DNA from 3 places in the Paenibacillus hebaui genome. Region 1 is predicted to be linked to each of the others. Evidence: riboswitches for the same ligand, from Rfam matches in the RefSeq annotation. Region 1 holds a riboswitch; each other region holds the start of a gene.
What was found. A riboswitch is a leader RNA that binds a small molecule or an ion and turns the genes downstream of it on or off. The one in region 1 is predicted to bind S-adenosylmethionine.
Positions count from the first base shown of each region.

Region 2: another riboswitch for S-adenosylmethionine. It lies ahead of mmuP (S-methylmethionine permease); the one in region 1 lies ahead of ACR32F_RS26815 (methionine ABC transporter ATP-binding protein).
Region 3: another riboswitch for S-adenosylmethionine. It lies ahead of metA (homoserine O-acetyltransferase MetA); the one in region 1 lies ahead of ACR32F_RS26815 (methionine ABC transporter ATP-binding protein).

Region 1 covers NZ_CP196836.1:5,912,584-5,917,531, reverse strand. The annotation lists gene ACR32F_RS26835 (DUF2515 family protein) at 1-6, opposite strand, end outside; gene ACR32F_RS26830 (thioredoxin family protein) at 153-497, shown strand; gene ACR32F_RS26825 (COX15/CtaA family protein) at 814-1,752, shown strand; gene ACR32F_RS26820 (Cthe_2314 family HEPN domain-containing protein) at 1,963-2,691, shown strand; SAM riboswitch class I at 2,842-2,983, shown strand; gene ACR32F_RS26815 (methionine ABC transporter ATP-binding protein) at 3,110-4,144, shown strand; gene ACR32F_RS26810 (methionine ABC transporter permease) at 4,146-4,805, shown strand; gene ACR32F_RS26805 (MetQ/NlpA family ABC transporter substrate-binding protein) at 4,897-4,948, shown strand, end outside.
Region 2 covers NZ_CP196836.1:6,216,103-6,221,050, reverse strand. The annotation lists gene ACR32F_RS28225 (GerAB/ArcD/ProY family transporter) at 1-675, shown strand, start outside; gene ACR32F_RS28220 (Ger(x)C family spore germination protein) at 672-1,874, shown strand; SAM riboswitch class I at 1,949-2,051, shown strand; gene mmuP (S-methylmethionine permease) at 2,140-3,552, shown strand; gene mmuM (homocysteine S-methyltransferase) at 3,530-4,555, shown strand; gene ACR32F_RS28205 (AraC family transcriptional regulator) at 4,734-4,948, opposite strand, start outside.
Region 3 covers NZ_CP196836.1:1,957,667-1,962,614, forward strand. The annotation lists gene ACR32F_RS08915 (HRDC domain-containing protein) at 1-548, shown strand, start outside; gene corA (magnesium/cobalt transporter CorA) at 666-1,601, opposite strand; SAM riboswitch class I at 2,053-2,178, shown strand; gene metA (homoserine O-acetyltransferase MetA) at 2,375-3,292, shown strand; gene ACR32F_RS08930 (PLP-dependent transferase) at 3,317-4,507, shown strand; gene ACR32F_RS08935 (trans-sulfuration enzyme family protein) at 4,500-4,948, shown strand, end outside.

The sequences.
Region 1 (4,948 bases):
AGTCATAACATGACATCCTTTCTTAATGTTCTGTATGTTTTATTTTCATATTTTTTACGCTGTTTATTCTAAGTATGTGCTGAATATTTGACTTCCACTCGGCAATTTGCTTCACTTAGGATAAGACAAGGTATAGAAAGGAAGATGCTGTAATGGAACAGATTACATCCAAACCGGAATTTGATGTAGCGATCCAATCTCCGCGTTTAACTGTAGCCATATTCAAGGCAGATTGGTGTGGGGATTGTAAGTACATCGATCCGTTTATGCCTGAGGTTGAAGAAAAGTATTCTCGTGAGATGACACTGATTGAGGTAGATGTGGATCAAGTGGGTACGGTTAGCGAAGAGCAGAACATTCTGGGCATCCCAAGCTTTGTAGCGTATACGGATGGACGGGAACTCGTTCGATATGTGAACAAGCTGCGCAAGTCGAGAGAAGAGATTGAGCAGTTCCTGGATCGGGCAGTTGAAGTGTATAAAACGATTCATAAATAAATGTTTAGCTGAAATATATAAAAGCATGACATGTTCATGTTGTAAAAGGGTATACTACAAACACGCCATTTCTCTTGAAGCAGGGGAATGGCGTTTGTATGTTCAGTCATTTTGGGAGAAACTAAATAGGGTACATATGTATTAATGACCTGTGGGTCAATATTTCGTCAGACGTTAACATTTTGTCACAAAGGGCGGCGTCAATGACACATTTATCCGTTATAATAAATTTAGTTGTGAAATAAGTGTCAAAGTACTGAATCAAGCGGAGAATATAGTTCTTCGCCATCTTAAACCAACAGCAGGTGAGAAAACATTGAAGCACTTAACCTTGTTTAAATGGTTAACCGTATTAACTTGTCTTGTCATGTTTCTGGCCACATTTGGCGGAGGCATCGTAACCAAAACGGAATCGGGTCTGGGTTGCGGCACGGAATGGCCTTTATGTAACGGGAAACTTGTGCCAGCACATACCGTTGCCTCACTTATTGAATATTCCCATCGCGCCGTAAGCGCACTGGCGGGGCTATTGTCCATCGCCTCTTTTGTTGCATTTCTGCGGTTTGGAAAATCACGCCGGGACCTGCAATTGTTTTCATTTTTAACACTAGTATTTGTTATTGTCCAGGGAATTATGGGGGCTTTTGCCGTCGTCTTCTCCCAATCCTCCGCGGTCATGGCACTGCATTTCGGCTTTGCACTGATCGCCTTTGCCAGTTCGCTTATGATGGCGCTGGGCATACGGCAGGAGGCTCGGGATGGTGGATTGGAACGTCTGAATAAGTACCCTCGGGTCAGTAAAAAATTCAGGAATCTGGTCTGGTTCTCCACGATCTATACGTACCTTGTGGTATACACAGGCGCTTTTGTGAGTCATACGAATTCTGCTGGAGGATGCTCTGGATTTCCGCTCTGTAACGGGCAGATTATCCCCGAGCTCTCGGGAGGGGTAGCTGTTGCTTTTGCTCACCGTGCAGCTGCTGCGTCGTTAGTGATTGTTATAGCCATTTTGGGTCACTTCGCCTATCGCAAACATCCGGATAACAAGGAAATGCAGACCCTTGGCGTGGTATCCGTTGTTCTAATCCTACTGCAAGTGGTTATTGGTATCTGTATGATGTTTACAATGAGTCGTCCGGAAGTATATATGTTTGTAGCACTGGCTCATATGTTGGATATTGCCATTTTGTTCGGTGTGTTAACGTATATGAGTTTCCTCGTGTACAAGCTGCATCGCCCGGTTAATCGTTTCTAACCTATTTGAACTCCAATAGCCCAGCTATAACCCAATGAAAAGTCCACCCCCATTGATGTAGATCATTGGACAGGTGGACTTTGTTTGATGTCAGGCATGTCAGGGCAACCTATTGTAAGCAGCAATTGCACGTTTACTCTAATTCCGAATTTGTTTAATATGATGAATGATTAGATTATGACTTTGTAGGGTGGAAAGAGGAGGTTATATATGCTGCGAACGTTGCTGGGGGAAAAGCCGCGTACAAACGAAGGACTACTGAAGGAAGCAATGAATGCAATGGCGGATACGCTTGAGCTATTTCAGCGGCAGATGCATGTGGATCATGATCCCACTCATGACTACCGGAAACTGTATGTGTGGACCCAGGGACTCATATCCTCGCTGGACGAACTGGAGCAAAGCTGCTTTGCTGCATCCCATTTTCGCAAAAAAGTCGTCGCGGGCTCCACAGACGATATGACGATAACAGAAAAAGCGGAATATGCCCGTTACGTCTATTTCTACAAGGATGGATTCATCCGCTGTTTTGCTATTCTGGATAAGTTGGGAACCGTGTTAAATGAAATATTTGAGTTGAATACATCTCATGCCAAAGCTCATTTTTCTTATTATACCGTGCTAAGACAGTTCGATTATGCCAGGGATCATCGTAATCTTGCCCTGCAATTGATTCAAATCAAGGACTCATACCGTGAACCGATGAGCAAACTGCGCAAACGACGTAATATGGAGATTCACTACATGAACTCCGAAATGCAGGATGATCTATGGCAGCTACACCAGACCATGCAAGGGAAAGTGAAACTGGAGGATCTGGATCAGCATCTACTGGAAATGCGTCAGGGTGTGGATATGGTTTGTGAAACGTTAACAACTTCTTACCGCTATATTAATAATATATGGCATAAGCAGGGTAAGAAAAAATTAACACAGTAAAAGATTGCAATAATTCCCTTTGACAAGTCGGAATACTTGGAATATACTGAGTTTCAATCAAGTTTTACACGAATATAACTGATATTTAAAAGTTCGTTTACATTATAAAGCATAAACTACATGAACTTATAGAATTCTACAACATCATATTTCTTATCGAGAGCGGCGGAGGGACAGGCCCGATGAAGCCCGGCAACCGATTTATAACTAGATGACAGCTGTGTCATTCGTTATAGATGTTAGGTGCTAATTCCTACAAAATGGTGCAAGACACGATTTTGGCAGATGAGAAGGTATTTTCTTTCACGTGAAGAGCCCTTTTTGTTTCTGCAAAAGGGGCTCTTTTTTATATGCCGAAGGGGAGTTTTCCCTTCTTTCGGGTAAAGATACATGTAGGCGTTGGGAAGGAGTAGTCATTTTGATTGAATTAAAAGGTTTAACGAAGACGTACGGCAAGGGTGGAAAATCTACAACGGCGTTATCCGACCTGGATCTGAGCATCCGTAAGGGTGAAATATATGGGGTAATCGGGCATTCCGGGGCAGGTAAGAGTACGTTGATCCGCTGCATTAATCTACTGGAACGTCCCACTGCGGGGGAAGTATGGGTCGATGGTGTCAATCTGACCACACTCAACAAGACCGAATTGCAGCAGCAAAGACGCAAGATCGGTATGATTTTTCAACACTTTAATCTGCTATCCTCTGCAACGGTATATGACAATGTGGCTTTTCCGTTAAAGCTCGTGAATACACCCAAGGAAGCGATGGATCGCAAAGTTAAGGAAATGCTCTCCCTGGTTGGTCTGGAGCACCATAGCAATAAATATCCGGCCCAATTATCAGGTGGACAGAAGCAACGTGTAGGAATTGCAAGAGCACTTGCGAGTGATCCGAATGTACTTCTCTGTGATGAGGCTACCTCAGCACTTGACCCGCAGACGACCAATTCGATCTTGAAATTGTTGCTCGACATTAACGAAAAGTACAACCTCACGATTGTTCTGATCACACATGAGATGCACGTAATCCAGAATATCTGTGACAAGGTGGCTGTCATTCATCAGGGTGGCATTGTGGAACAGGGGCCTGTCACAGACGTATTCCTGAAGCCACAGCATGCGATAACACGTGACTTCATGCTGCGTGACCACGAAGCTGGAATTGCATTGGAAGAAACCGCCCTGGCGAATTCAGATGTTCAATTGCAAGCAGATGGTTCTTCGAAACTTGTGAAAATATCGTTTTTGGGCAATAAAACGTATGAGGCGATTTTGTCTAGAACGGTACGTAAGACGGGTGTAGATTTCGCCATCCTGCAAGGCACCATTTCAACGATCAAGCAAGTTCCCTACGGACAGCTTACGGTTCGGTTTGAGGGTGATACGAATGCGATTAACCTTACGGTTACTGAATTGATATCGCAGGGACTTGATGTGGAGGTGCTTCGTTAACATGGATTTTTCAACCGTACGTTGGGAAGAGATTGGTACAGCTTCAATAGAGACATTGCAAATCCTGGGCGCTTCTGGCTTGTTCACCATTATTATTGGTTTGCCGCTTGGCGTATTACTTTTCATGACAGCAAAATCCGTCTCAACGCAGTCACGCGTGGTGTATTCTGTTCTGTCATTGATTGTAAATATTCTGCGTTCGATTCCGTTTATCATACTGATTGTAGCCCTTATTCCGTTCACTCGTTCACTGGTTGGTACGGCTACAGGGGTGCTGGGCGTTATACCGCCTCTCGTTATTGCAGCAGCTCCTTACTTCGCTCGATTAGTTGAAACGACTCTGCGTGAAGTCGATCGGGGTGTCATTGAAGCAGCACAGGCGATGGGAGCATCTACCGGACAGATTGTAAGACGGGTGTTGCTGCCTGAGGCTTTACCTGGTCTGCTTGCGGGTATTACGATCACCATCGTTACGCTTGTTTCTTATACGGCGATGGCGGGGATGGTTGGCGGTGGAGGGCTGGGGACACTGGCAATCAACTATGGATACTTCCGTTATCAGAATGAAATTATGATCATTTCCGTTGTATTTATGGTCATATTGGTGCAGATTCTGCAGATGGCTGGAGATCGCTTGGTTACATTGTTCACCAGGAAATAACACATAGACAGCAGGTGGCATCCAATTCAATCCTCAATCTTGAAAAAGGATGGAACTTGCAAAAAAAATGATTAGTGAAGGGGTTTTACACATGAAAAAATGGTCTTTTGCTCTACTTAGTCTTATGCTGATTGCAGTACTGG
Region 2 (4,948 bases), 300 kb from region 1:
CTTGTACGTGTATTTGAGATCATTTTGCCGATTACGTTGATTATATTTGTAATCGAAATTCTGCTCAGTAACCAGCTATTCGAGATTGGTAATCTGAGGCCGGTACTTGGAGAGGGGATCATGCCGGTTATTAAAGGATTGAAGCCCTCATTACTGTCGTATACAGGTTACGAGGTGATGCTGGTCATGACCGCATATATGCAAGATCCGAAGAAAAGCAATAAGGCTATGACATGGGGCTTAATGATCTCGACAATGATCTACTTGATTACAGTTGTTATGGTTGTGGGCAGCTTGTCCCTTGACGGGATTAAGACAAGAACGTGGCCAACGCTGGATTTGGTAAGAAGCTTTGAGATACAAGGTTTAATATTCGAGCGATTTGAATCATTGCTGCTGGTCATCTGGATTATGCAGATTTTTTCGACGACAGTAATCACACATTACTGCGCTTCGGTGGGAATTCGTGATTTGTTTCGTATGAAGAAGATGCAGGTCATTATGTATTGCTTGCTTCCGTTCATATATCTGACTTCAATGATGCCCAAAACGGTTAATGAGACCTTTGAACTAGGGGATATGCTGGGCAATGCATCCGTGTTTTTATTTGCCATTCTACCGCTGGTATTGCTACTGCTGAGTCTGATTCGCAAAAAAGGAGGCAAACATGCATGATTCACATCCGCTTGCTCTTACGTGTGATCTCTGCCTTGTCCATTCTATTCATCATATCCGGGTGCTGGAGCAGCAGGGAGATAGAGGATCTAAGCGTCTATGTCGGTCTTGGGATTGATATCGGCAAAGAGACGGAATTCGAGAAGAACACTGCAGCTCAGGGAGGAAGGTATTCCAAGCAGAACAATGTGACAGCCACAGTACAGATTGCTCCAGGTAGTTCGAAAAGCCAGAAAAGCGAGCAATCCGGTTCACCTGCTTCAGGCAAAAGCTCCTATTCCAATGAACAGCTCACCGGAGATTCCTTACTGCAAATCTTTCGGCAATTTGCGCTCCGCCGAGATCGTCCACTCATCGGACATCACCTGAAGGTCATCGTTATTTCCAAGGATATTGCCAAAAAATATGGTCTGGACCAACTGCTTGATTTTGTCCTGCAGGATAACGATATTCGTCCGAACTGTCTGGTGCTGATTAGCCATCATCGTGCGGTGGACGTACTGACTTCACAGGACCCTTCCCGAATCCCTGCATTTTATCTCACGGGAATCACGAACAACTCGTATATGTCCAACAAGATCCTGGACCCGGTCTTGTTATCCAAGTTGGACGCCCAGATGCAGTCCGGTTCCAGCTTCCTGCTGCAGAATGTGCTGTATTCCAATGGCGAAGACAAGTTCTCCGGTGGCAGTGTCTTTGATGGAAAGACGAAAAAATTTCTCGGGGAACTGAGCCAGACGGATCTGGAAGGTCTATCGTGGATTAAGCCTAAAGCAAAAGGAGGCGTCTTGAAGACATATAACAAAGATGGGTTCACCGTTGTATTTGAAACGAAGAAGAAAAAAACAAAAGTAATTCCGAAGGTGGTCGGCGATGATATATCGTTCCATGTAAAGAACGAATCTGAAGGCTGGCTGATGGAGGATTGGAGTGTTCCCGAAGAAGAGCATAAGGAAGCTGATCTCAAAGAGCTGGAAACGGCATTTTCTGAGCTGGCCGAGCAACAGGTTCGACAGGTTCTCTACAAACTTCAGCATAGCTATAAAGTAGACGTTGCTGATTTTCGGGATAGTCTGCGCATCAAATATCCGAAAACATGGAAAAAGGTCAAAGACGACTGGGACCAAATCTTTAGCACCGTGCCGATTACATATGAGGTGAAGATTAGCATCACCAATCCGGGTTCTTCCACCGAGTAGAAAGGGAATGTAGCGGTTTATTATTTAATTGTTGACACAACGATGATAGATCGCTATATTTATAAAAAATCATTTTCTTATCCAGAGAGGTGGAGGGACTGGCCCTTAGAAACCTCAGCAACAGATCTGAAGGATACTGTGCTAATTCCAGCGGGTGAACAGCCTGATAGATAGGAGCGTTTGTTTTTATTTGTCAGTAACGGCGCACTCTTCAGGAAGAGTGGGTCTTTTTGTTTTTTCTGGATGAAGGAGTAGGGGAGCAGGCATGGAGAACAACAAAGACAAGGGACATTTTCAGCGTAAAATGCAGGCTCGGCACGTGGTCATGCTCTCACTTGGTGGAGTTATCGGTACAGGATTGTTTCTTAGCTCGGGTTATACGATTCAACAGGCTGGACCGCTGGGTACCATTCTGTCCTACCTGATTGGAGCGATTGTCGTATATCTGGTTATGCTCTGTCTTGGTGAACTGTCTGTGTACATGCCGGAGACGGGGGCGTTTCATAGCTATGCAGCCAAATACATTGGTCCAGCTACAGGGTACACCGTGGCCTGGTTGTATTGGCTGACTTGGACAGTTGCGCTCGGTTCCGAATTCACGGCGGCTGGATTGTTGATGCAGCGATGGTTTCCTTCAGTGAATGTATGGATATGGAGTGCGCTGTTTGCGATTATGATCTTCCTGTTCAATGCGTTGACGGTCAAATTTTTTGCGGAATCAGAGTTCTGGTTCTCATCGGTTAAAGTACTTACGATTGTGGTCTTTATTATTATTGGTGGGGCGGCCATGTTCGGCATTATTCCGATGGCAGATTCGGAACCTGCACCGTTTCTCTCCAACATTACAGCATCCGGCTGGTTCCCGAATGGAGCTACTGCGATATTAATGACGATGCTGGCTGTGAACTTTGCGTTCTCGGGCACCGAGCTGATTGGCATTGCTGCTGGAGAGACGGAGAATCCGGAAAAGACGATACCGAAAGCGATCCATACCACACTGTGGCGTTTGATTATTTTCTTCATCGGAACGATTATCATCTTGTCGGCACTACTGCCAATGTCGGATGCGAGTGTACTGCAAAGTCCATTTGTAGCCGTAATGGAGCGGATCGGTGTTCCGTATGCAGCGGATATTATGAACTTTGTTATTCTGACCGCGATTCTGTCTGCAGCCAATTCAGGCCTGTATGCTTCTTCACGGATGCTCTGGTCACTGGCAGATAAAAAGACGATCTCTCCGTGGTTTGCCAAACTGACCAAACGTGGTGTACCACTGAATGCGCTACTGATCAGTATGGTTGGCGGCGGCTTGGCCTTGCTGTCCAGCATCATTGCGCCGGGAACGGTCTATATCACATTGGTCTCCATTTCGGGTCTTGCGGTGGTTGCGGTATGGATGAGCATTAGTGCATCACAGTACATGTTCCGTAGGCAATATATACGGGAAGGGCATTCGGTAAAAGACCTTGTCTACCGGACACCTCTTTATCCGGCTGTGCCTATTATTTCTTTTGTATTGTGCCTGGCTTCATGCATAGGTATAGCCTTTGATCCAACGCAGCGAATTGCACTGTATTGTGGGGTTCCATTTATCGCACTGTGTTATGCAGCATATTATCTGACAGAACGTGTGAATAAGAAAAGAGGACAAGTACATGACGCAAGCAAAACAGACTAATCCCATAGCACAAATTCTGCGTGAACATCCGGTGATGCTTCTGGATGGGGCGCTGGCAACCGAGCTGGAGCAGCACGGCTGTGATCTGGATGATCCGCTCTGGTCTGCCCGTGTGCTGCTGGAGAATCCGGACGTCATCGTTCAGGTACATGCGGATTATTTCCGTGCGGGAGCGGACTGTGCCATTACATCCAGTTATCAGGCGACCGTGGATGGATTCAGCCAAAGAGGCATCGGAGAGCAAGAATCGCTGGATCTGATTCGCATGACAGTTAAGCTAGCTGCACAGGCGCGCGATAAAGTATGGGAAGAAGTGCAAGATGGAGCCGGAGGAAACGTGACGGGCAGTCATTCAATGGGGGAGCAACAAACAACAGAGGCCATGGCGAAAAGTGTCTTGGCACGGCCGCGGCCGATTGTTGCTGCGTCCGTTGGACCCTACGGTGCTTATCTGGCAGATGGCTCGGAGTATGTGGGTCACTATGGCGTCTCGGATGAGACGCTGACGGCCTTCCATCGTCCTCGAATCGCAGCGTTGCTGGAAGCTGGGGCTGATATTCTGGCTTTTGAGACCATTCCTTCCTTGCAGGAAGCGCAGGTGCTGGTTGATTTATTGAAGGAGTTTCCTAATGCATATGCATGGCTGTCCTTCTCTTTAAAAGATGGAACTGCCATCAGCGAAGGAACACCGATTGAAGAGTGTGCACGATTGCTCGGCTCGGAACCGCAGATTGCTGCGATTGGCCTGAACTGTGCTCCCATGGAAGTTGTAACGGAAGCAGTCGGTATTCTAAGCCGTGCCAGTGATAAACCAGTCATTGTATATCCGAACTCGGGAGAGGTATATGATGCAGTGACGAAGACATGGAGCGGACAGGGAACATGTGGTAGCATGAGCGATGCGTCTGAGCAGTGGGTTGCTGCGGGTGCCAAGATTATCGGCGGATGTTGCCGGACTACGCCCCACCAGATTGGTGAACTGGCGAAAAAGTGGCGCAAGTAGGAGCGGTGTGGGGAACTCCAGAAGATTAATCGGGTTGAACATGTATCTCATTAAATGTTAGGAAAATAAATCAAAGAGCCTTCAGCTCCTGCACATGTGCTTGTAAGATCAAGCCAGTTAGCGGGAGCGAGGGCTCTTTGTTTAGATCTACCGATATATGTAATTCTAAGGTCACGAATCAATGTTGCAACACTTCATCCTGAATCATGATATGCTCTTTTTCGCGATACTCCGCCGGCGATACTCCGAAGTGCGCTCGAAATACCCGGTGAAAATAGGAATAGCTCGCAAAGCCGCAGGATTCGGCGATATGCTCTAGTGTCATTTCACTGTATTTCATGCGCTCGAGCGCCGCGTTCAGACGGATCTCAATCGCGTATTGAATCATGGTCT
Region 3 (4,948 bases), 3.2 Mb from region 1:
TGCAGCTGCCTGGAGTAGGAGAGAGCAAAGCATCCGAGTATGGTACGGAATGGATGGAACTTACAAACGGCGTGGAGCGTTCAACTGCATTTCCGCTGGACTGGGTATACACTGCTCTGAAGGAGGAAGAGTATGAAAGTTGGTTGTACAGACAAAGAGAGCAGAAGTACAAGCAAGAGCTCGATAGATTCACTACACGCAAGCAGGTACTTGAAGGCATGAAGGAGGGTTTTACGCTGGAGGAGATCGTGAACCGTTCCGGCTTGTCTCGGAGGGAGTTAATTGAGCTGTTGGAGACATTGGATCTCGAAGGTTATGATACGGATTGTCTTCTGGATGCCGAGCTGGCGATCATGCCTGAGCAGGAACAAGAGGCCGTGTGGAGCGCGTATGAGGAGTTGGGGGACACGTTCCTGAAGCCAGTATTACATAAGGTATACGGAGGGGAGAAGCCCGGTGGAGGCAGTCTGGAGCAGGTCTATGAAAGATTGCGTATGATTCGAATCCGATTTCGTCGGCACATAGAGACAGAGCAGAATGCAGGTTAGTATAAGAAGAGGGTAGAGAAAAATAGGCTGGTACGTAACGTATTGAGTATATGGTGTACTAAAAAAGACGAGGCGTTTTCTCCGAATGGAGTGCCTCGTCTTTCAAATTTCGTTTTTTCAAACCCAGTCTTTCTTGCGGAAAATAAAGAACATGCTCAGGCCCAAAGTAACCATCAGTCCGATGACCACAAAATAACTATACTTCCAGTGTAGCTCAGGCATGTTATCGAAGTTCATTCCATAAATACCGGTAATGACGGTCAAGGGCATGAACACCGTCGTGATGGCGGTAAACACGCGCATGATTTCATTCGCCCGGTTGGCAATACTCGATTGGTAAGCTTCTCGCAAGTTGCCCATCAGGTCGCGATATGTCTCAAAGGTTTCGGATATCTTCACAGCATTCTCATAAATGTCACTAAAGTATTTTTGCAGCTGATCATCGATGAGGCGCAGGTCTTTTTTGTTCAGTGTGTTAATGACCTCTTTCTGAGGCCCCAGCACTTTCTTGAGCCACAGAATCTCGCTGCGCAGCCCGATAATCTCATTCAAATGAGACTTTTTGGTGTGCATCAGAATGTCTTCCTCAAGCTTCTCAATGCGTGCTTCAATCCGGTCACCTACGGTGAAATAATTATCAACAATCAAGTCAACTAAAAGGTACAGTAGCCGATCTGGGGTACTGATTTCCTGTTCCCATAGTATCGGTTTCAATGTCCGCAATTCGCTGACTTTCTGTTTCGTAACACTGATAATAAAATGTCTGCCAAGGAACAGGTTGACGGCACGCAAAAAAATCTCTTCATCATCGAAACGAATGCTATTAATGACAATAAAATAATGGTTCTCATAAATTTCAATCTTCGGACGTTGTTCTTCGTCACTCAAGCAGTCTTCCACGGCCAGATCATGCATTAAGAACAGCGGTTGAAGTACCGCCAAATCGTCTACGTCCGCATCAATCCAGTAAAATCCCTCTGCTGGTGGAGTCAGCGCCTGCTGAATGTCGTCCACCGGGATAAATACGCCGTTGTTTACCAACCGGATTTTCATTGTTTATCTACTCCTTCTGCACCCGCCAAGCTGGCGGATTTTTATCAATTTGGGCGCAAAAAAGAAGAGATCAGCCGGTCGGCAGCGGAGCCTGGAGATCAGGACTGCGTTCGCTCTATATACAAACGGAAGTAACGTCCCGCTGCCGGCATGCTGATATCAATTCTCTATGCAGTTTGTAGGAACTCGGCTGCCAGTCAGGCCTCGGGTCGCCATCCATTGAATATGTCACCTCTCACATAAGGGTTTATAACACTTGTTTAGTATACCTTTGGTACAGGGTGCTTTCAAGCGCAAAAATGTGTCGATTTCGCGCTCTGAGGCAGTGTATGAGAACGGATGATGAACGGTTCCGATCCAGAGAACAGACATGAACTGTAACTTGACGTGAGGGCATTAATGTAATAAAGTAGACGGTGAACCATTCTTAATTACAATTAAATACAGCGAAATCTTATCAAGAGTAGGTGGAGGGACTGGCCCGATGAAACCCGGCAACCGGCGGTATATCCGTACGGTGCTAATTCTTGCAGCGACCAAGTGTCCATGTGGCACTGTTGTAACTGAGAGATGAGAGAGGCGCATATCTATTTACATATGACCTTTCTCGGAATCCGAGGAAGGTCATTGTTATATGCCCCGACTTCTCAGCAGTGATTTTCGCTAAGGAACTTGAGCTTCGTATGGCCTGGATTTATGGTCCATTGACCTTAGACAAGCTCATGGCAGCCTACGCTGCATCTATCTATGCACAAGGAGGAGTTAGACACACCATGCCGATCAAAATACCTGACACATTACCTGCGAAAGAAGTGCTTGCAGGAGAGAACATTTTTGTAATGGACGAAACTTCTGCTTACCAGCAGGATATCCGTCCGCTCCGTATCGCTATATTAAACCTGATGCCTACAAAGGAAACGACCGAAACGCAATTGCTTCGTCTGGTCGGAAACACACCCATTCAGGTGGATATCGTACTGGTGCATCCCAAATCCCATACATCCAAGAATACATCACAGGAATATCTGGACCTGTTCTACAAAACCTTTGATGAGATTGAACACCGTCGTTTTGACGGCATGATTATTACTGGTGCCCCTGTGGAGCAGATGGACTTCGAAGACGTCAACTATTGGAATGAAATCCAGGAAATCTTCGAATGGACCAAAACCAATGTGACATCGACTATGCATATATGTTGGGCCTCCCAAGCGGGTTTATATCACCATTTCGGTGTTCCCAAGGTTGCGCTGGATGAAAAGTGCTTTGGCGTATTCCCACATACGATTAACAAACCCCATGTGCAATTGCTGCGAGGGTTCGATGAAGTATTCAACGTTCCACACTCCCGTCATACGGAAGTGCGACGTGAAGATATTGAAAAGAATGAACATCTTGAGATATTAGCTGAATCTGAGGAAGCTGGTATTTTCCTGGTGGCTACCAAAGACGGTAAACAGATTTTTGCTACAGGACATGCCGAGTATGATCCGTTGTCCCTGAAATGGGAATATGACCGGGATGCGGCCAAAGGAATGGATATAGCGCCGCCTAAACATTACTTCCCGAATGATGACCCTTCCCGTGTTCCACCAGCCACATGGCGGGCACATGCAAACTTATTATTCTCTAATTGGCTCAATTACTATGTGTATCAGGAAACACCTTACGATATTGGCCCGCAAATTTAATCGAGATTACAGGAGGATGCAGCAATGGAAGACAACAACAAGTTGAAAATCGAAAGCCGCTTAGCTCAAATTGGGTCCATTAATGAACCGGTAACAGGCGCCATTAACTTTCCGATCTATCAATCCACTGCGTTTCGCCACCCGAAGCTTGGACAAAGCACGGGCTTTGATTATATTCGCACCACCAACCCAACCCGTAAGGTGTTGGAAGAGGCGGCAGCAGCACTGGAAGCCGGTGATGCTGGTTTTGCCTGTAGCTCCGGCATGGCGGCTTTGCAAACTATTTTTGCCTTGTTTGGACAGGGCGATCATCTGATTGTATCGTTGGATCTGTACGGAGGAACGTATCGCTTGCTTGAACGCATACTGTCCCGATTTGGCGTGACGGCAAGTTACGTGGATACCAATGACCTTGCGGCTCTGGAAAGTCACCGCCAGCCCAATACCAAAGCGGTATTCATTGAGACGCCAACCAACCCACTAATGATGATTACAGATGTGGAAGCAGTCAGCTCCTGGGCAAAGAGTCATAACCTGCTGACCATTGTTGACAACACGTTGCTAACACCATTTTTCCAGCGTCCGATTGAACTTGGAGCCGATATCATCATTCATAGTGCCACGAAATACCTTGGTGGACATAACGATGTGCTGGCCGGATTGATTATAACCAAAGGTGAAGAATTGTCGGCCGAAATGGCCTTTCTGCATAATTCCATTGGTGCAGTGTTGTCTCCAAGCGACTCTTACCAGTTGATGAAAGGCATGAAAACACTCGCACTTCGTATGGAACGGCATGAGTATAATGCCTTGAGGATTGCCAAGTATCTGCTGGAGCATCCAGCGGTTGGAGAGGTATATCATCCGGGGCTGTCGGATCATCCGGGATATGCAGTGCAGAATAAACAGTCGAGCGGAAATACAGGCATTTTTTCCTTCAAAGTGAAGGATGCCCGTTATGTGGAGCCATTGCTCCGTCACATCAAATTGATTGCTTTTGCCGAAAGTCTTGGTGGAGTAGAGTCGTTGATGACCTATCCTGCGGTGCAGACACATGCTGATATTCCAATTGAGATTCGTGATGCGGTCGGTGTGGATGACCGTCTGTTACGTTTCTCAGTAGGGATTGAGCATGCAGAGGATCTGATCGCGGATCTGGGAAATGCACTGACCGCTGCACAGCAGGAGATTGAAGGAGGTACCCATCATGAGTGAGCAAAATAACAATTCCAATAATCATGAACGGAATGCCCATTCCGATCTGAAATTCGATACCAAGCTGCTGCATTTTGGTGATGAGATCGACAAAACTACCGGTGCTTCCAGTGTACCGATCTACCAAGCTTCAACGTTCCATCATTTTGATATCTTCAATCCTCCTCAACATGATTACAGCCGTTCAGGTAATCCGACACGTCAGGCTTTGGAAGATTACATCACACTTCTGGAGGGTGGAGCACGAGGCTTCGCCTATTCATCGGGGATGGCTGCAATCTCCAGCGTCTTCATGATGTTCTCCGCAGGGGATCACGTGATTGTAACGGAAGATGTATATGGAGGTACGTACCGTTTGCTTACTTCGATACTGAGCCGTATGCAGATTGAGACAACCTTTGTAGATATGACTAATATAGATGAAGTAAAAGCGGCGCTCAA